Regions from separate parts of the Priestia filamentosa genome, predicted to be linked through region 3. Evidence: riboswitches for the same ligand, from Rfam matches in the RefSeq annotation. Region 3 holds a riboswitch; each other region holds the start of a gene.
What was found. Region 3 has a riboswitch for S-adenosylmethionine ahead of mtnK (S-methyl-5-thioribose kinase). Riboswitches for the same ligand answer to the same signal wherever they lie in the genome.
Positions count from the first base shown of each region.

Region 1: another riboswitch for S-adenosylmethionine. It lies ahead of B9N79_RS18090 (methionine ABC transporter ATP-binding protein); the one in region 3 lies ahead of mtnK (S-methyl-5-thioribose kinase).
Region 2: another riboswitch for S-adenosylmethionine. It lies ahead of B9N79_RS20555 (5-methyltetrahydropteroyltriglutamate--homocysteine S-methyltransferase); the one in region 3 lies ahead of mtnK (S-methyl-5-thioribose kinase).
Region 4: another riboswitch for S-adenosylmethionine. It lies ahead of metK (methionine adenosyltransferase); the one in region 3 lies ahead of mtnK (S-methyl-5-thioribose kinase).

Region 1 is NZ_FXAJ01000005.1:67,733-72,494, forward strand. It holds gene B9N79_RS18085 (methionine ABC transporter permease) at 1-668, opposite strand, end outside; gene B9N79_RS18090 (methionine ABC transporter ATP-binding protein) at 661-1,686, opposite strand; SAM riboswitch class I at 1,862-1,975, opposite strand; gene B9N79_RS18095 (SCP2 sterol-binding domain-containing protein) at 2,079-2,444, opposite strand; gene B9N79_RS18100 (thioredoxin family protein) at 2,594-2,914, opposite strand; gene B9N79_RS18105 (toprim domain-containing protein) at 2,930-3,277, opposite strand; gene B9N79_RS18110 (YusG family protein) at 3,429-3,674, opposite strand; gene gcvH (glycine cleavage system protein GcvH) at 3,802-4,182, opposite strand; gene B9N79_RS18120 (arsenate reductase family protein) at 4,345-4,701, opposite strand.
Region 2 is NZ_FXAJ01000007.1:39,194-43,955, reverse strand. It holds gene B9N79_RS20565 (ring-cleaving dioxygenase) at 1-929, shown strand, start outside; gene B9N79_RS20560 (alpha/beta hydrolase) at 929-1,540, shown strand; SAM riboswitch class I at 2,175-2,275, shown strand; gene B9N79_RS20555 (5-methyltetrahydropteroyltriglutamate--homocysteine S-methyltransferase) at 2,357-3,484, shown strand; gene B9N79_RS20550 (hypothetical protein) at 3,794-4,357, opposite strand; gene B9N79_RS20545 (LOG family protein) at 4,528-4,762, opposite strand, start outside.
Region 3 is NZ_FXAJ01000003.1:79,779-84,540, forward strand. It holds gene B9N79_RS13905 (PAS domain-containing sensor histidine kinase) at 1-282, shown strand, start outside; gene B9N79_RS13910 (methylated-DNA--[protein]-cysteine S-methyltransferase) at 279-779, shown strand; gene B9N79_RS26775 (hypothetical protein) at 805-927, opposite strand; gene mtnA (S-methyl-5-thioribose-1-phosphate isomerase) at 1,060-2,106, opposite strand; gene mtnK (S-methyl-5-thioribose kinase) at 2,123-3,334, opposite strand; SAM riboswitch class I at 3,462-3,599, opposite strand; gene B9N79_RS13925 (pyridoxal phosphate-dependent aminotransferase) at 3,805-4,762, shown strand, end outside.
Region 4 is NZ_FXAJ01000001.1:29,107-33,868, reverse strand. It holds gene B9N79_RS00245 (ABC transporter permease) at 1-1,234, shown strand, start outside; gene metK (methionine adenosyltransferase) at 1,274-2,476, opposite strand; SAM riboswitch class I at 2,618-2,728, opposite strand; gene B9N79_RS00235 (sigma-70 family RNA polymerase sigma factor) at 3,059-3,601, shown strand; gene B9N79_RS00230 (YvrJ family protein) at 3,598-3,756, shown strand; gene B9N79_RS00225 (hypothetical protein) at 3,759-3,968, shown strand; gene pckA (phosphoenolpyruvate carboxykinase (ATP)) at 4,169-4,762, shown strand, end outside.

The DNA of each region.
Region 1 (4,762 bases), on a different contig from region 3:
TAGCGTTTGTCGATTTTCTTTGTCGCTAAGTCGCCAATAAATTGAAGAATAAATACAATAACTAAAATTAAGGCTGTTGCTAAAAACGTTACATCATTCTCATTACGTTTAAATCCTTGGTCATATGCTAGAGCGCCAAGTCCTCCTGCTCCAATTGCCGCTGCTACTGCTGTGTATCCAATAAGAGCAATAGCTGTTACAGTAATACCTGAAATAAGGGCTGGCAATGACTCTGGTAACAATACTTTAAAAATGATAGTTCTTGTTTTCGCTCCCATTGCTTGAGCTGCTTCAATAACCCCACGATCAATTTCACGAAGCGCAATTTCTACAAGTCGCGCATAGAAAGGGGCTGCTCCAATAATTAATGCTGGAAGAGCTGCTTTTGGACCAAACATAGAACCGATGATAAAGTTTGTAAAAGGAAGCAATAGAATGATTAGAATGATAAAGGGAATGGAACGAAATACGTTCACAATAACAGCAATAACCGTGTTAAAGAACTTGTTTTCCCATAGACTTCCCTTAGATGTTAAAAATAATAAGAGTCCAAGTAAAATCCCTAAAATAAACGTTGCAATAACTGAGATAGACGTCATATAGAGCGTCTCAACTGTTGCTTGCTGAAAAGACTCTAAGTCAACGTTTGGAAACCATTCACTAAGCATGATTGATCACCTCTACTTCGATGTTCTCTTGTTGTAAAAAGGCTAATGCCTTGTTTAGTTCTTCTTCATTTCCATCAAGATGGATAAATAATGTACCGTACGCACCATCTTGGAGCTGAGACACTTTCCCTTGTACAATATTTACTGCAATATCAAATTTTCTGATAAGCTGAGTAATAAGCGGCTGTTCTGCATCATCTCCAATAAATGTGAGCTGTACAATTCGTCCACTCTTATAGCGTTCTACTAAAGTAGAGATTGTTTCAGAAGCATCTTCTGCTTCTGCTATTTGCTTAACAAAACGTTTTGTTACGTTCTGCTGTGGGTTGCGGAAGACTTCTAATACTTCACCATGCTCCACGATATTCCCGCTCTCCATCACTGCTACACGATGACAAATTTTGCGAATAACGTGCATTTCATGCGTAATAAGGACAATTGTTAGTCCTAATTTTTTATTGATGTCTACAAGTAAATCTAAAATCGAATCTGTTGTTTGAGGATCAAGTGCTGAAGTTGCTTCATCACAAAGAAGGACTTTTGGATTGTTAGCAAGTGCTCTCGCAATTCCAACCCTTTGTTTTTGTCCCCCACTTAATTGAGAAGGATAAGCTTTCTCGCGCCCTTCAAGCCCAACAAGCTTAATAAGCTCCTCCGCTCTTTTTTGTCTCTCTTTCTTTGGTACTCCGGCAATTTCAAGAGGAAACGAAATATTGTCACGTACAGTTCGGGACCATAATAAATTGAAATGTTGAAAGATCATCCCTATTTCTTGACGAGCTTTTCGAAGCTGTTCGCCCTTTATATGACCAATATTGTTATCTGCTACTACGACATCCCCACTTGTAGGTTTCTCAAGGCCGTTAAAAAGCCGAACCATCGTACTTTTTCCGGCTCCGCTGTAACCGATAATCCCAAAGATTTCTCCCTTTCCAACTTCGAGATTGACGTCTTTGACTGCTACAACTTCACCTGATTTTGTTTTATATGTCTTGTTGACGTTCTTCAATGTAATCATTGCGTATTCACCTTCTTCGATCTGTCAGTTATTCTTATTTACCGTTTAAAAAGTCAGTTTTTTCCGATAAAGAGGCCTAGTAATGAAGAATAGTATCCCCAAACAAAATCTTTTCAGCATAATAAAAAAACCTTTCTGCACGACGAGCAGAAAGGTTGTGTATGTTCAAGCCTCTCTCTCATCTCTCAAAGTCGTATTACACAACTTTGCAGGAATTGGCACCTTTTCAGATTATCTGACGGTTGCCGGGCTTCATCGGGCACAGTCCCTCCACCTCTCTTGATAAGAGTTGCAATATTTAATTAAACGATTAGAAGTTACGAGAGTGATTGTAGCACCTATCATAAACAATGTCAAATAATTTTCAACAGTGGTAACATTTCTATTTTTTGCTATGAGGCTAACTGCACAACTTTTCCTTTTTGCTCTTTTGTAGCCAGTTTAATCAACATTTCAGCTTTCAGAACGTCTGCAAAACTACCTTCTATAACCACTTGGTGCTGTTTACTTAGCTTCTGCAGAGCTTCTAAACTTAGTAGCAAATCATAATAACTTTTATTATCACCCTGAATCCGAACGTTTGCTTGTTGAACTAATCCAGACACAACAATTTGCTCGCCTTTTGAAATAAGCAAGGAATAGGAATCTGTTTCATCTTGAAGAGAAATAACAAAATATTCTTCTCCCATTAACGGCAGTAAGTGAGCGCTTTTAGTAAGGCGTTTCATAAAACTGTGAACTAATGTTTTTAGTTTCATCCGCTTACACTCCTTTTTTCTCGTATTGTTAAAGTTCTCTCTTTTTTTTCCTGTTCCTTGTTCTTTTTCTCGACAATCTCTTTTCTTAAACTTCAAACAATGTCGTAACACTTTTATTTCCTAAGAAATATGTCAAAAAGTGCTTTACATTAGCGTAAAGCACTTTCATAAGAGCCTAATTTTCCAATAATATTTTCAACTGAATGAAAAGCATATACTTTTTCTTCTAATTTCCCATCTTTCAAAATGAGCAAACACGGCACACTTTCTATCTTAAATTCACTTGCCTTATTTGGCATATAGTTTAAATTAGCTACTCCAATATTTACATCTGGTAGCACTTTCTCACTTACTTCAAGCATCTTCTTCGCAAGCTGACATGTTCCACAAAGTGGTGTGTAAAAATAGAGAAAGCGATATCCTTCTTTGTTTATATTTTCATTTACAATCTCTTCTGTCCATTCCTGCATCATTAACCAAATCCTTTAAACTAAAAATTCTGTGTTGATATCAATATTAGCACTCAACAACACGGTCGCAATATGGTTTCTTGGTGCAGCAGCTACTTCTCGATAAGCTCGATCAATATAAAGATGTTCTGCTTCAGGAAATTCACGACGAAATTGTTTTCTAAGCTTATCTCCAGCATCGTCTGAATCGACTAATATATAGACGTCCCTGTCGAATGTTGCATCAATAATTTCATCAAGTTTGGCAACGCTAAGCGTGCCATTTGTACAAATGATCTCAATCGGTTCTCTAATAATGTTTTCAATTCTTTTTTTATCCGATCTTCCCTCAACAATAATTACCTTATCCATACCTTCTACCATTGTCATCACCTGTTTGTTAGAATGTACACCAATATCCATTTATCCTTTAGTATACAGTATTCGCTTTCTCACGTCTTTTCCCCTGTTTCTTCATATTTAATTTTATAAAATGCTTTCTTTAAGAGAAAAAGCAGCGGAATCCCGCTGCTTTTTAACACCAACCTTCTTCATTGTCACAATCTGTGTACTTCATATCTTTACCTGTTGTAACATCTGTATGTTGGTAAAATTTATTATCGCGATATTGATATCCGTTATTTAACTGATACTCTGATTTTCCTTGCTCGTTAACAGTCATCTTCCCAATCGGTTCATTTTCAACGTATAAATTCAATTCATCATTTACATACTTTCCGACAACGCGGTCCGTTACATCAATATGACGCTTTTCTAACATTAAGCTTCACTCCTTCTAGACGAATCTAACTATAGATTCTCCTGAAAGCGAAGGGTTCATAAATGAAATTTTTCCCTTTTCAAAAATAAAAAAAAGGAATGTTTCCAAAAGGGAAACATTCCTTTTTTTATTCTGAAATCATTTTTTGATATTCTTCTGCTGTCATTAATTTCTCAATATCTTCCTTATTATCAGGTTCTAAAACAATCATCCATGCATTTTCGTATGGAGATTCGTTAACAAACTCTGGGCTGTCATCTAGGTTTTCGTTGATTTCAACTACTTTTCCGCTAATTGGTGCGTACAACTCAGATACTGTTTTAACAGATTCAACGCTCCCAAAAGGCTCGTCCGCTTCAATTGTTGCTCCTACTTCAGGAAGCTCAACAAATACGATATCACCTAGTTCTGATTGCGCAAAGTCAGTAATTCCAATTGTTACTTTGTCACCCTCAACTTTTACCCACTCGTGTTCTTCTGAATAACGTAAATCTTTTGGTAAATTCATTCCAGTTCCCTCCATACATCGTTCATTTTCTTATCATTTTTATTCGTTATCAAAGGGAGCACATAAACGCTCTCATATTATCTTAATTGTAACGTAAAAATAGAATATTTTCTATTTAAAGGCATTCTAAAATAAGAAAAACTTTTAATAAGCATTATCCTTCTATTTCCATTCTTTCTGAAATATCTCATCTTTAAACCCAACCGTTACTTTCTCCCCATCTGTCACAATTGGTCGTTTTAAAAGCATGCCATCTGAAGCTAAAATTTCAAAAAGTTCTTCATTTGAAGCAGAAGCTACTTTATCTTTTAATCCAAGCTCACGATACTTTTTCCCACTTGTATTAAAGAATTTCTTCAGCTCTAAACCGCTCTTTTCGTAAAGTTCCTTAATTTCCTCTTTTGAAGGAGGGTTTTCTACAATATGTATTGCATTGTATTCCACATTATGTTCATCAAGCCATTTCTTTGCATTTCGACATGTGCTACATTTTGGATATTCATATATTGTTATACTCACTTATTACACCACCACAATCCTCTGTATTTTCTTTCTCATTTTATCGTGAACCTTCATTAAA
Region 2 (4,762 bases), on a different contig from region 3:
GTATCCATCATATCTCAGCAATGGTAAACGATGCTCAACGAAATATCGACTTTTATGCAGGCGTACTTGGGTTACGACTTGTTAAAAAAACTATCAATTTTGATCGACCGGAAGTCTACCATCTGTATTTTGGGGATGAAACAGGTCAACCAGGTAGTGTTATTACTTTTTTTCCATGGGCTAAACAGCTAAAAGGTCGAATTGGGACGGGGCAAGTTGGTGTGACTAACTATGTTATACCAAAGGGTTCGCTTTCCTTTTGGGAGAATAGGTTACGGAAGTTCAGAGTCGAATTTACTTCTTCCATTCGCTTTGGTGAAAAATATTTACAATTTAATGATCCTGATGGACTCCAACTTGAATTAACAGAACGAGACGGGGGACCGGCGAATACTTGGAACTTTGGAGGAGTTGGAGCTGAACATGCGATTAAAGGGTTTGGTGGTGCTGTTTTGTATTCTTCACAGCCGCATAAAACAACCCACGTGCTAGAAAATATTTTGGGATTAGAATGCATGGGCCAAGAAAAAGAATTTCTTAGATTTAAATCTGAAGGTTCTATAGGGAATACGATTGATATCCGGTTAAATCCTTCAGTTCGGGGGTTGATGGGAGCAGGAACGGTTCATCATATAGCATGGCGAGCTATTGACGAGGAAGATCATCAAATGTGGAGAGCACTTCTTCTAGAAAACGGGTATTATCCAACTGAAATTCTCGATCGAAACTATTTCAAAGCTCTTTATTTTCATGAAGAAGGAGGAATCCTCTTCGAAATAGCAACTGATCCACCAGGTTTTTCAGTGGATGAACCTATCCATGAACTTGGAAAAAAACTGATGTTGCCATCTTGGTTAGAGTCAAAAAGAGAAGAATTAGAAGAAACCTTACCGCAAGTAGAGGTTCGTGTTCTGGAGGGGGATAAATAATGAAGCATATTTTCAATAAAGGGAAAGATTCCACAAAACCAACATTATTATTACTACATGGTACTGGTGGAAATGAATTAGATTTGTTGCCTATCGCAGGAAGAATTGATGATGAGGCTTCTGTCTTAAGTGTTCGAGGAAATGTATTAGAAAATGGAATGCCTCGATTCTTCAGAAGATTGGCTGAAGGGGTATTTGATGAAGAAGACCTTATTTTCCGAACAAAAGAATTAAATGAATTTCTTGATGAGGCAGCAGAAAAATATAGTTTTGATCGTGATAATATTGTCGCCATTGGCTACTCAAATGGAGCGAATATAGCAGCTAGTTTATTATTTCACTACCAAAATGCTTTAAAGAGTGCTATTCTTCATCACCCTATGGTACCGAGAAAAGGGATTGATCTTCCGGACTTATCAGGTAAGTTTGTGTTTATTGCTGCTGGGACAAATGATCCGATTTGCTCGCCAATGGAATCGAATGAGCTTCAATCCTTATTAGAAAAAGCTAATGCACATGTAGAACTTCATTGGGAGAATAAAGGCCATCAATTAACAATTGAAGAGGTAGAAGCTGCAAGCCAGTGGTATCAAAAAATACAGTCGAAATAGTGTAAATGAGTAGGCATGACATTATATCTTGTGATAAATGGAAGCAAAGTGTTCACAGTTAATCAGCTAACTTATAAATTCGATAAGAGGTAATGACTCGAAAATCTTAGAATTTAATACAATAAAGATATTTTGTGAAACATTACCTTTAATAAGGAATGCCACATTGAGTGGATGATTCACTCACCCAGATTTAGATAAGTATCAATTAAATCAGCTTAATCTACCTTAAAAAATAAGACATTTACACATTATATCTAAAAAAAGTGCAAACTCGTTGATTAATAACGGGTGTGCGCTTTTTGATTACTGATGGTCAGATGGCCGAGTAAATTAATAAGCATAATTATTTTAAAGTATTCTTTTATTTTTATAATGAATGGATAGTAATAATAGGGATACTAAGGGTAGAATGCATAATAAGCAAAGGTTTTTAGTCTGTTATTCATATCCTCAAACCGTTTTGGTACTGTATTTTATCTTGACAAATGAAGAGAATGGTTTAAATTCACAGGAAAGAAAGAGAAATTAAATATAAGATGAAAGTCAACATTAAAATCAGTGAGAAATAAATTTTTATTTGACAAGCTAATAAAACAGGTGTAACCTATTTTTAAGTTAAATAAATTGAATATTCTTATCTCGAGAGGTGGAGGGACTGGCCCTAGGAAACCTCGGCAGCGGACTATTAAAGTACTGTGCCAATTCCAGTAGCGATTTGCTTGAAGATAAGAAGAGCACCCATTATGACAATTACCCTCTTCTTATTTTTAAGAAGAGGTTTTTTAATTTTGAAAGAAAGAAGGAAATGAAATTATGACAAAGACATTAGTAAAAGCTCCATTTAAAGCAGATCACGTAGGTAGTTTTTTAAGAACAGCACCTCTTAAAGAAGCAAGAACAGCTTATGCAAATGGAGAGATTGATAAGGATGCCTTAAAAGCTGTAGAAGATAAAGAAATTGAAAAGCTTGTCCAAAAACAAATTGAGACAGGCCTTAAATCGATTACTGATGGTGAATTTAGACGCTCTTGGTGGCATTTAGACTTTTTATCAGGCTTAGAAGGTGTAGAGGAGTTTGAAACGGAATATATCAGTCAATTTAAAGGGGCAAAAACAAAAAATAAGGCTATTAAAGTAGTTGGTAAAGTGAGTTTCAACCATCATTATATGCTAGAACACTTCACGTTTTTAAAAGAAGCTGTCGAACAATATGGTGATGGAAGCCAAGTTGCTAAATTCTCCATTCCAAGTCCTAACATGTTATTCACTAGAATTCAAGAGGATTCATATTATGGGGGGAACCGTGAGCAGTTTTATAATGATACAGTAGCTGCTTATCAAAAAGCCATTCAAGCTTTTTATGATGCGGGATGCCGTTATCTACAATTAGATGATACTTCTTGGATTGATTTTGTTTCGGAAGAACGTATAAAAGCAGTTGTTGAAAAGCTTGGCATGGATGTACAGGATATTATTGATACGAGAGTAAGCTGCTTAAACGATGCGATTTCTAAGAAGCCTGAGGATATGCTGATCACAATGCATATTTGCCGTGGGAATTTCAGATCTACTTATATCACAAGTGGCGGCTACGATAATATCTCGGATGCAATCTTCGCTAACTTAAATGTAGACGGACTTTTCCTTGAATATGATGACAACCGTTCAGGTGATTTTGAACCATTAAAAAACTTTACTCGTAATAACCAAACCGTTGTACTAGGATTAATAACATCTAAATTTGCTAAACTAGAAAATCCTGAAACAATTAAAGAAAGAATTCAAGAGGCAAGCCAATACATACCTCTAGAAAACTTATCACTAAGTCCTCAATGTGGATTTGCAAGTACAGAAGAAGGAAACGAGTTAACAGAAGAAGAACAATGGAATAAAATCAGTCATGTAATTAAAATCGCTCAAGATGTTTGGGAAAATAACTAAAGAGTGATTTTTACAAAACCTTTCCTTTCACTTAGGAGGGGTTTTTAATCGAAGGTTTTGGTGCAAAGTCATCCATTCAAACAATCTCTAAAACCTGGATATATTAATCCTAGTCACCTACAAAAGATGGGTAATCAGTAAGAAAAAACAACAACTTAAGATGAGCTTTGTATAATTTAAAAATGGTTTGTAAAAGTATATATAAACAAAAATAAAAAGCGCAGGCTTGATGTTACTGAGCAAGTTTGCGCTTTTATTACTTCCTTTAGATTGTATATTAACTAGCATTTGCAGATCATATTCATCCATTTATGATTGTGAGGAATCTAAATTATCGAGTTTCCAATGAGCATTTGCAAACGGATCATTTTTACTATCTATGTATAAATAGAAGTTTTCTAATTCCTCTATAGCCTTAATTGAAAAGGAAACATCAAAAACTATAGATTGTCCTTGAGGGAGATTTGTAAACTTCTGAGCGTCGTTAGGAAGAGCTTTTCCTATAAATTTTTGGTTTGTTTTCTCATTTTCTATCCAAAATTCTAAAGGCAAAAGGGTAACACCTGTACCATCGTCATGAACATTCTTCACTTCAACTTGAGCCTTAATGGTACCTGAACCTTCATTGGTTTTTTCGTATGTCCCATCTAAAACAGAAACACCATAATCTCCGCCTTTTACATTTTCTCCGTAGAAGAGAATTCCCTTTTCTAATTCCTCAATTTCTAACTGTTGTTGCTGCTCTTCAGGAGATAGAGTATTTTCAACTTCTTTTGAAGGTTCAACTTGAGCAGTTTCTTTTTCTTCACTACAGGCTGTCATTAAGCTTGTAAGTATAAATGCCGCGCATGTTACTTTTAAAAAAGATTTCATAAAATTCCCTTTCTATATCCAATATTTAAATCATAAAGATAATTTTACATTAGGGATAAATGTTTATAAAGGAATTATAAGGTTTTTTTATTCTTATAATGTAGATGATGTGAAGTTTAATTGTAAAGAATCTAGAACAGGATTAGTTATGGTCTAATCCCGTTTTCTAGTTAACTCTGAGCTTCTGTAATGTATGTCTTAACAGATGGGGGTTGATATGTATGAAATTGATCAAGCAAGCCTTGTGGTTCTGTATCTACAAGAACCATAGTCCGATATTTTTCTTGTAAGAATTGTTCTTCTGTCATGTGATTAAATAAGGAAACAAGAGGGGTGTAATACTCGTTAATGTTTAAGAGCCCACACGGCTTTTGATGTAATCCTAATTGAGCCCATGTGAAAATT
Region 3 (4,762 bases):
ATAGGTGGTACCCTAACTGTAAGTGTACATGCTAAAGATGAAAAGTTTATTGTAGTCTCTATTAAAGATGAAGGGGAAGGCATGCCTGAAGAGCGAATTAAGCGTCTTGGCGAGCCTTTTTATACAACAAAAGAAAAAGGTACAGGTCTGGGTCTTATGGTGTCATATAAAATTATTGAGGAACATGGAGGTTATATTGACGTTCATAGTGAGATAGGACTTGGCACAACTTTTTCCATCATCTTACCAATCAATTCAAGTGAGGAGAATAAGAAAGAATGAACAAATATTATAGCATCCTTGTTCATGAGATGCTTGGCAATATTGTCATCCGTTCAAACGACAAAGGCGTGACAGCTCTTTCCATTGGAGAAGAGCTTGTTATTGAAAAAGATGAAATTAAAAATCAGGGTTGGGCGTTTACTGCTAAGCAACAGCTTGAAGAGTATTTTAAAGGAGAACGACAAACGTTTAATTTACCGCTGTGCATTGAAAAAGGTACGCTATTTCAGCGGGAAGTGTGGAATACATTATCAAAAATTCCTTATGGAAGCTTCTGGTCTTACAGTGATGTTGCAGTAGATGTACAGCGTCCAAAAGCAGTAAGAGCAGTTGGCGGGGCTAATAGAGCTAATCCTTTGCCTATTATTATTCCGTGTCACCGTGTGATAGGAAAAGATGCATCTTTAACAGGATATGCGGGAAATAAAACACATCAAAAAGAACTTCTGTTAACTGTTGAAGGATTAACAGTTCAGAATGGCACAGTAAAAATATAAAAGCTAAGCGATACATTCGCTTAGCTTATTCACTTTCCTCTTCTTTCCACCCTTGTCCTTCTATAAAAACGAGATCAACAGACTGTTGTTCATCTGTTTCGTGCATGGAGCTTTCGGATTCTGTGAATTCTTTCTCATTTTTTTTCACTTTCTTGTCCTCCTTACACTTTTTAAAAATTTCATTATTATAATAAGCAGTTGAAGAGAAGAATATGTTTTCTACAATGAAATGTTACACTTCTGTAAAAAACAAAGAAGAAGCATTAATGCTTCTTCTCTTTTATAAGCTTTTTGTTGTAAATAAGTCAGGGATTTTATCGAATTCAGTTCCATGTATAATACCTTGTTCTGTAATAATACCTGAGATAAGTTCTGCAGGAGTCACATCAAAAGCAGGATTATAAACAGATGTGTTTTTAGGTGCAACCCACTCATGTCCTACTTTAAGTATTTCTTCCTCTTTTCGTTCTTCAATTGGAATTTCATCTCCATTTTTAAGAGAAATATCGAACGTTGATAAAGGAGCCGCAACATAAAATGGAATTCCATGCTGTTTTGCCAAAATAGCTAATCCATAGGTTCCAATCTTATTAGCTGTATCTCCATTTGCAGAAATGCGGTCGGCTCCAACAATAACAGCGTCGACTTTCTTTTTTTTCATTGTATGTGCAGCCATGCTATCAGTAATTAATGTAACATTTACCCCGCTTTGTAACAGTTCCCACGTTGTTAATCGTGCACCTTGTAAGAGAGGGCGAGTTTCACAAGCAAATACATGGATAGGGAAGTCAACTTCTGCTGCGAGATGGAAAGGAGCTAACGCTGTACCATAATAAGCGGTGGCAATTGATCCTGCGTTACAGATGGTCATTACAGAATCATTCTTATTAAAAAGTGACAAAGCATGCTGTCCAATGTTATAACAGATATTTTCATCCTCAACGCTAATCAAAATAGCCTCATGAACAAGATTTGTTTTTGCTTCATTGACAGAAGCTGCATGCTCAATTTTATTTTGTAAACGATGAAGGGCCCATGTTAAATTAACGGCCGTTGGGCGAGAAGAAGCAAGGTATAAGCTTTTTTCACGAATATGTGTATGAAATTCTTGTAAGTCCTCTCCTTCAAATTTTGATCCAGCTAGGGCTAATCCAAAAGCAGCGGCAATTCCAATTGCTGGTGCTCCACGTACTTTTAAAGTTTTAATAGCATCCCATACATCTTCAATTGTTTCTAAAGTTAGAAATTCAACAGAATTGGGAATAAGTTGTTGATTTAAAATTTTAATAGAATCCTCTTTCCATTCTACCGATCTCGGTATGGCCATTTTTCTTTCATCCTTTCTAAACAGTTCTAGCATTATTTCCTAAAAATTCATTATTTTCAATATAAAACTCATGCAAGTCTTGAACATTTTTAATCTCTACTCGATTTAAAATAAGAGATCTTCCTATATCTAAAGCAATCTCTTTTGTACGAATACGAAGCTCACTTTCTTCAATCGTATCAAGATCTGCTACATGAGCAAGCCCAATTGTTCGGCGGATCATTTCACATCCTGCAAAACCTAATGCATCTTGCCAAACGGTGCGGAGTGTATAGTCAAGATAGCCGTTAACTTGTAGAAAAGGATTGTTTTTATCCTCTTTCCAAAGAGACGTAAATACAGAGGAAAAAGTTTCCCATGTATCATGAATAAAGCCAAAAAGCTCAGTTTGAGCTGGAGGACGACGGAGGGCATTAAACAATAAATTTGCGATAAAATGACCTAAGTCAAAACCAAAAGGGCCATAAAAAGCAAATTCAGGATCGATAATTTTTGTTTCATGCTCGCTAGCAAAAATACTTCCTGTATGTAAATCACCATGAATAAGGGCATCGCCGTTTGTTAAAAACAGCCTCTTCAATTTAGCTACTTCAAGCTTAAGTTCATCTTCTTTCCAAAGTTGTTCTACTTTTTCTGATAGTTCCGGTTCAAAATCATTTGTATCATGATCAAAGAATGGGTCTGTAAAAACGAGGTCTTCTGTTATTTTACAAAGCTCAGGGTTTGAAAATTGCTGTGCTTTTTCTTTCTTTTCAGTTGGACTTAGTCCTAAATCAGATGTTTTAAAGAGAATGTGAGCTAAAAAGGTGCCAATATCTTTTCCTAAATTCGGATAAGAGTCACCTTTAATAAGTCCTGTTCTGGCAATGGAAAGATGCGATAAATCCTCCATAATTGTTAGTGCGAGCGTCTCATTACTGTACAACACCTCAGGAACAAGGTGAGGGGTGAATTTTGCAAATTGCAACAAAGCTTCGCTTTCAATTTTGGCTCGCTTCAGCGTTAATGGCCAGCTTTCTCCCACAACTTTAGCGTATGGTAAAGCTTGCTTTACAATCCATTTTTTCGTGCTGCCTTGAGTGCTCATTTGAAAAACAAGGTTAAGGTTCCCATCGCCAATTTCACGGCATGTTACATGTTCATCTTCAGCAAAAAAATGAAGTTTTTTTAAAAGGGATATAGCGCTTTCTTCTGTTAACGGTTTATAAACATCAAATTGAAAAGTCATAAGAGAAGTAAACCTCCAAAATAGATTTGTTTAATCGGAATTAAGAAGTGAAAGGGAGTAGGGGTGCTTATTCAACAATGAAAAAGCCCCTTTCCTTTATGAAAGAGGCTTGAAGATATGGTCAAACCTCTTATCTTTCAGAAAGGATATTCTTTCTGTTGGAAGTAGCACCGTGCCACTTTTGCGTTCATTTTACACATAATGAACAAATGGTCGGTTGCTGGGCGTCAAAGGGCCAATTCCCTCAGCCAACTCTTGATAAGAGTATATGTGATTTTAAATTGGAAATGAAATAACACTGTTTGAAAAGTATACTAGCAACGATTGTAGATTTTGTCAACACGTAAATTTAAAATTAGGTTGTTTGTTTAGAGCGAGAAAAACTTTTCTTTTTTCATCTTTACAGAAATGAAAGAAGCATATATCATGAATCATTAGAATTTGTAGAATTTTTCGAGAGGTTGTTTATGATGAAAATATTTCAGCAGTCAGATCGTTTAAAAGGTTTACCAGAACAGTTTTTTGCTTCTCTTGTTAAAAAAGTAGCAAAAGAGGCAAGTGAAGGACATGACTTAATTAATTTTGGTCAGGGAAATCCAGATAAGCCGACTCCTGAGCATATTGTAAAGGCGCTTCAAGAAGCAAGTAATAATCCTCACTTTCACGGTTATCCACCTTTTCAAGGCCACGGTTTTTTAAAAGAGGCTGCAGCCTCTTTTTATAAACAAGAATATGGAGTAACAATCGATCCAACAAAAGAAGTAGCCATTTTATTTGGCGGAAAAGCAGGATTGGTTGAAATTCCCCAGTGTTTGCTTAATAAAGGGGATGGTGTCCTTATTCCAGATCCGGGTTATCCGGACTATTTATCAGGGGTTGCGCTAGCTGGCGCAACATTAACTAAAATGCCTTTAACAGAGCAAAATGATTTTTTACCTGACTATAGTTCGCTGTCAGAGGAAGATAAGCAACGTGCTAAGCTGATGTTTTTAAACTATCCAAATAATCCCACAGGTGCTGTTGCTTCAAAAGAGTTTTTTGAAGATACGGTGAGCTTTGCCGACAAAAATGATATCTGTGTTGTTCACGATTTTGCTTATGGAGCAATCGGATTTGATGGCAAGAAGCCAAGAAGTTTTTTGCAAACTGAAGGAGCAAAAGACGTTGGGATTGAGATTTATACGTTTTCTAAAACATTTAATATGGCAGGATGGCGCATTGCTTTTGCAGTTGGAAACGAGAGTGTTATTAAAGCAATTGAACTTTTACAAGATCACCTTTATGTTAGTATTTTTAGTCCTATTCAAAAAGCGGCCGAAGTTGCGCTTCTGCATAGTCATAAAAGTGTTCAGGACCTTTTGTCTCTTTATGAGAGAAGACGTGAAGTTTGGGTAGGAGGATTGCAAAATATCGGATGGGATGTAAAAG
Region 4 (4,762 bases), on a different contig from region 3:
TGCATTTCTTGTTGTGCTTGCTTCAATTGGTTTTGGAATGCAAAAGACAGTTACAGACGAAATACTCTCACAGCAGATTGTCACAAAGATTCCTATTTACGGTAGCGACAAGGATACTAAAGATTTAAGTGGTGACTTAAAAAAAGACTTAAAAGACAACGAAAATGTCAAAGCTATTGTTGAACATAAAACAGTTAACGAACCTATTCAAACAATGCTCGGGGAACGATCTAACGAGAATTCTTCTCTCATTTTTACAGATATGAAACAAGAAACAAACGCAGGAATGAATCTTTCAAAAGGAAGGATGCCAACTTCGTCACATGAAATTGTTGTTGGCTATAATTTTGCAAGTCAGCTTTGGTCTAAGAAAGAACAGGAAAAGTTTGAACAAGAACTTAAAAAATCTGAACAAAATGCAAACCATGATATAAAACCGCCTAAAGGCTTTCAAGGTAATATTTTAAATAAAAGCATTACTCTAAAGGTGTCTAATACAGACGAAGAGACTGGGAAAGTAAAGAAGGAGAAATCCTATACTTTTAAAATTGTAGGCATTACAAAAGAAAACTCAAACGATTGGGTTATTGATTCAAATATCTTTATTAGTAATGCATTTCTAAGTGATTTCTCAAACATTCTTGGAGTTGAAGAGGACAGCTTTTCAACAGACTTAGCTGTTTTTGCAGATAAATTTGAGCATGTAGAGCGATTAACAAAAGTGCTGTTAGATAAAGGTTATCAAGCAAACTCTGTGACACAGCAGCTTGATAATATTAATAAGTTTTTTACAGCTTTCAAAATTGGACTAGTATTTGTTGGAACTATCGCTGTAATTATTTCAGCTATCGGTATTTTTAATACAATGACAATGGCTGTCACAGAACGAACTCAAGAAATTGGGATTATGAAAGCGATTGGGGCACAACCAAAAGTTATTCAAAAAATCTTTTTAATGGAAAGTGCCTTTATTGGAGTTTTAGGGTCTATTATTGGGATTATTGTGTCCTATATTGTAAGCTTTGGGGCAAATGCTATTCTACCAATGATTCTTACTTCTGTATTAAGTGAAGGAACGGACGATTCATTCCATGTTACTTATTCTTATATTCCGCTTTCACTCATTATTATTGCCGTAGTTATTAGCGCTGGCGTTGCGGTTCTTTCAGGATTAAGACCCGCTCGTAAAGCAACAAAAACAAATGTCCTTTCTGCTCTAAGAAGAGAGATATAAAAAAAGCTTGTCACTAAATTAGTGACAAGCTTTTTTTGATTATTTTTCAAGGGCTTGAGTACGAAGAGCTTCAGCTTTATCCGTTAATTCCCATGGTAGTTCAACATCAGTACGACCAAAGTGTCCATAAGCAGCAGTTTGCTTATAAATTGGACGACGTAGGTTCAACATGTTGATAATTCCAGCTGGGCGAAGATCAAAGTTGTTGCGAACAACGTCAACAAGTACTTCTTCAGATACTTTGCCTGTTTTGAACGTATCAATTGAAATTGATACAGGTTGTGCAACACCAATTGCGTATGCAAGCTGTACTTCACATTTGTCAGCTAAACCTGCAGCAACAATGTTCTTTGCTACGTAACGAGCAGCATATGCTGCTGAGCGGTCCACTTTTGTTGGATCTTTACCAGAGAAAGCTCCACCACCGTGGCGAGCATATCCACCGTACGTATCAACGATGATTTTACGTCCAGTTAAACCTGCATCACCTTGAGGGCCACCAATTACAAAACGACCTGTTGGGTTGATGAAGTATTTTGTTTCTTCATCAATAAGCTCTGCTGGTACAACTGGGTTAATAACATATTCTTTTACATTACGTTGAATTTGCTCAAGCGTAATTTCTGGATGATGCTGCGTTGAAATAACAATTGTATCAATACGAACAGGTTTATCATTTTCATCATATTCAACTGTTACTTGTGTTTTAGCATCTGGACGAAGGTAAGGAAGAATTTCTTCTTTACGTACTTCTGCTAAGCGACGAGCTAAACGGTGTGATAATGAAATTGGAAGAGGCATAAGCTCTTTTGTTTCATTACAAGCAAATCCGAACATAAGACCTTGGTCTCCTGCTCCAATTGCTTCAATTTCTTCTTCAGACATTGATCCTTCACGAGCTTCAAGAGCTTGGTCAACACCTTGAGCGATATCAGCAGATTGCTCATCAATAGATGTTAATACAGCACAAGTTTCAGCATCAAAACCATATTTTGCACGAGTGTAACCAATTCCTTTAATTGTTTCACGAACAATTTTCGGGATATCCACATAAGTAGAAGTTGTAATTTCCCCTGCTACTAATACTAAACCAGTTGTTACAGATGTTTCACAAGCAACACGAGCATTAGGGTCATTTTCTAAAATAGCATCAAGGATTGAGTCCGAAATTTGGTCACAAATTTTATCTGGGTGGCCTTCTGTCACAGACTCAGAAGTAAATAAACGACGTTTAACTGACATCTTTGTTCCTCCTTCTAAAGGTAGCAAATCTATGATACGGTACTCATTCCCTTATTATTGTAAATAAAGTTCCCTCTTACACACATATAAAAAAACCTTTCCTAGCTTGAGGAAAGGTTTAACGTCAAAGTTTGCCTTTCGCTCTTATCGATCAAGGTTTCCCTTGCGTCAGGTTAGCACCTTTTCATCTTTAATTGATGACGGTTGCTGGGTTTCATAGGGCCATGTCCCTCCACCATCTCGGGATAAGAGAGTATCCGTTCAATGACTTATCTTAACGTACAAAAGGGAAAAGTGTCAATACGTTTTAGGAACTTCCTTTTCCTTAATGTGTTATCCGTTTCATTTAAGAGAGAAAACTCTTTTTTCTCTAGTCTAGGATATCTTTCCTCTCCTCCTATCTATCATAGAGAGTAAGGAAGAAAGACTCTGTTTCAGATAGCTATAATAAGGTAAACTTTTAAAAAAGATGGTTGTTTTTTCACTAGAACTTTCCTCTTTACTTTACTATAGGCAGATTTTCTACCAGCATATTTTTTTTACCCTAAAAAAGAACATACGTTCCGGTTAGGAGGATTTTTTATGAAACCTTTTCATTCTTTGCCTAATAACTCCTTATTAAAGCATTTTTTCTCTTCACCTTCTCACCAAAGAAAGTTTGAGAACTACCAGCAGAATCCAAGCAAGCAAACAAAAAAAGAGCTTGATCAAGCTTTTAAATGTTTTTATGAGGAAGTTCGACTTGTCGCATACTTTTCTCGATTTCTTTCTTCAGAAGCTATCGTTTTTAAAAAGAAGATTCAAAAATATGAATATACTCACTCTTTTGTATTGGATAAACCAGTGTTTGAAAATAACAGAGAGCCTAGAATAAATATGATTGAGGATAACAATTTTTTTAATTATTATCATCAGCATGAGGAACATATAGAGGAATGTATTACAAACGAATACACTTATCACTGTGTCAAAATGCTTACAAAACGCGAAAAAATCGTTCTCTATCTACATTTTTATGTTTGTTTAACAAACGTTGAAATTGCTCAAAAGCTAGCTGTCTCTCCCCAAGCCATCTCAAAAACGAAAAAAAATGCCCTGAGAAAACTGAGGAGGTCTAGAATATGATGGAAAGTATAAGCATTGTCTCTCTTATCCAGCATGCAGGATTTCCGATAGCTATGACATTCTACTTGTTATCTCGTTTTGAGAAGCGCATGGAAAATTTAGAACGCGAAGTATCCCAACTTCGTGCACTTCTGCAAGGTAGAAAGGAAGGATAATTTTGAATGAACAAACTAAAGAACAATATAAAATGGCTGTTCTCAATCTGCTTCAACCTAAGATTGCAAGCCTTGTAAAAGAAGCCCATCCCGTTTATCAAGAAGATTTAGAACAAGAATTAAAACTCAAAATGCTTGAGAAAATGCAAACTCCCTTTTTACACAATATCCCTAGTTTCTTTGAATTTGTGTCATCTAACGAAAAAAAATAAAACTCAAATTTAAATTGTATAACACTTTTAAATTACAGAAACAATATAACACTCAACCCTTATTATAAAATTATTTATCTAATACAATATCAGTAAAGAAATGCACTTTTTTCATAAATTAGTATAGACTATTTAAATAAATGTGTTATACTCTTTTTAAGTTAAAATAAAAACGTTATGAAAAAAGGATGATATTGCTTATGAGTACTGTCGATATGTCAACAAAATTAACTGAACTATTAACGCTTCCGTCTGTTCAACATAACCTTGCAACACCTTCTCTTGTTGAACGTATTTTAGATCGTAAAGAAGGTGTATTAACAGAAACAGGAGCCGTCAGTGTTGCAACAGGAAAGTACACAGGGCGTTCTCCTCTTGACAAATTTGTTGTTCGTGATGCTTCTGTCGAAAAAAAAATCAATTGGGGGCAGGTAAACCAACCAATTGCTCCTGATACGTTTTCTCGTTTATATGAGAAAGTTGTAAATCATTTAAAGAAAAAAGATGAACTTTTTGTATTTGATGGTTTTGCAGGGGCAGACGAGAAATACCAGCTTCCTCTTCGCGTTATTAATGAATATGCATGGCACAATCTATTTGCGCGTCAGCTATTTATCCGCCCTGACAAAGATGCGGATTTAAAGATTCATAAGCCTGAGTTTACAATTGTATCAGCACCTGACTTCAAAGCAGATCCGGCTATAGATGGCACAAACTCTGAAACATTCATTATTATTTCTTTTGAAAAGCGCATTATCTTAATTGGAGGAACAGAATATGCTGGGGAAATGAAA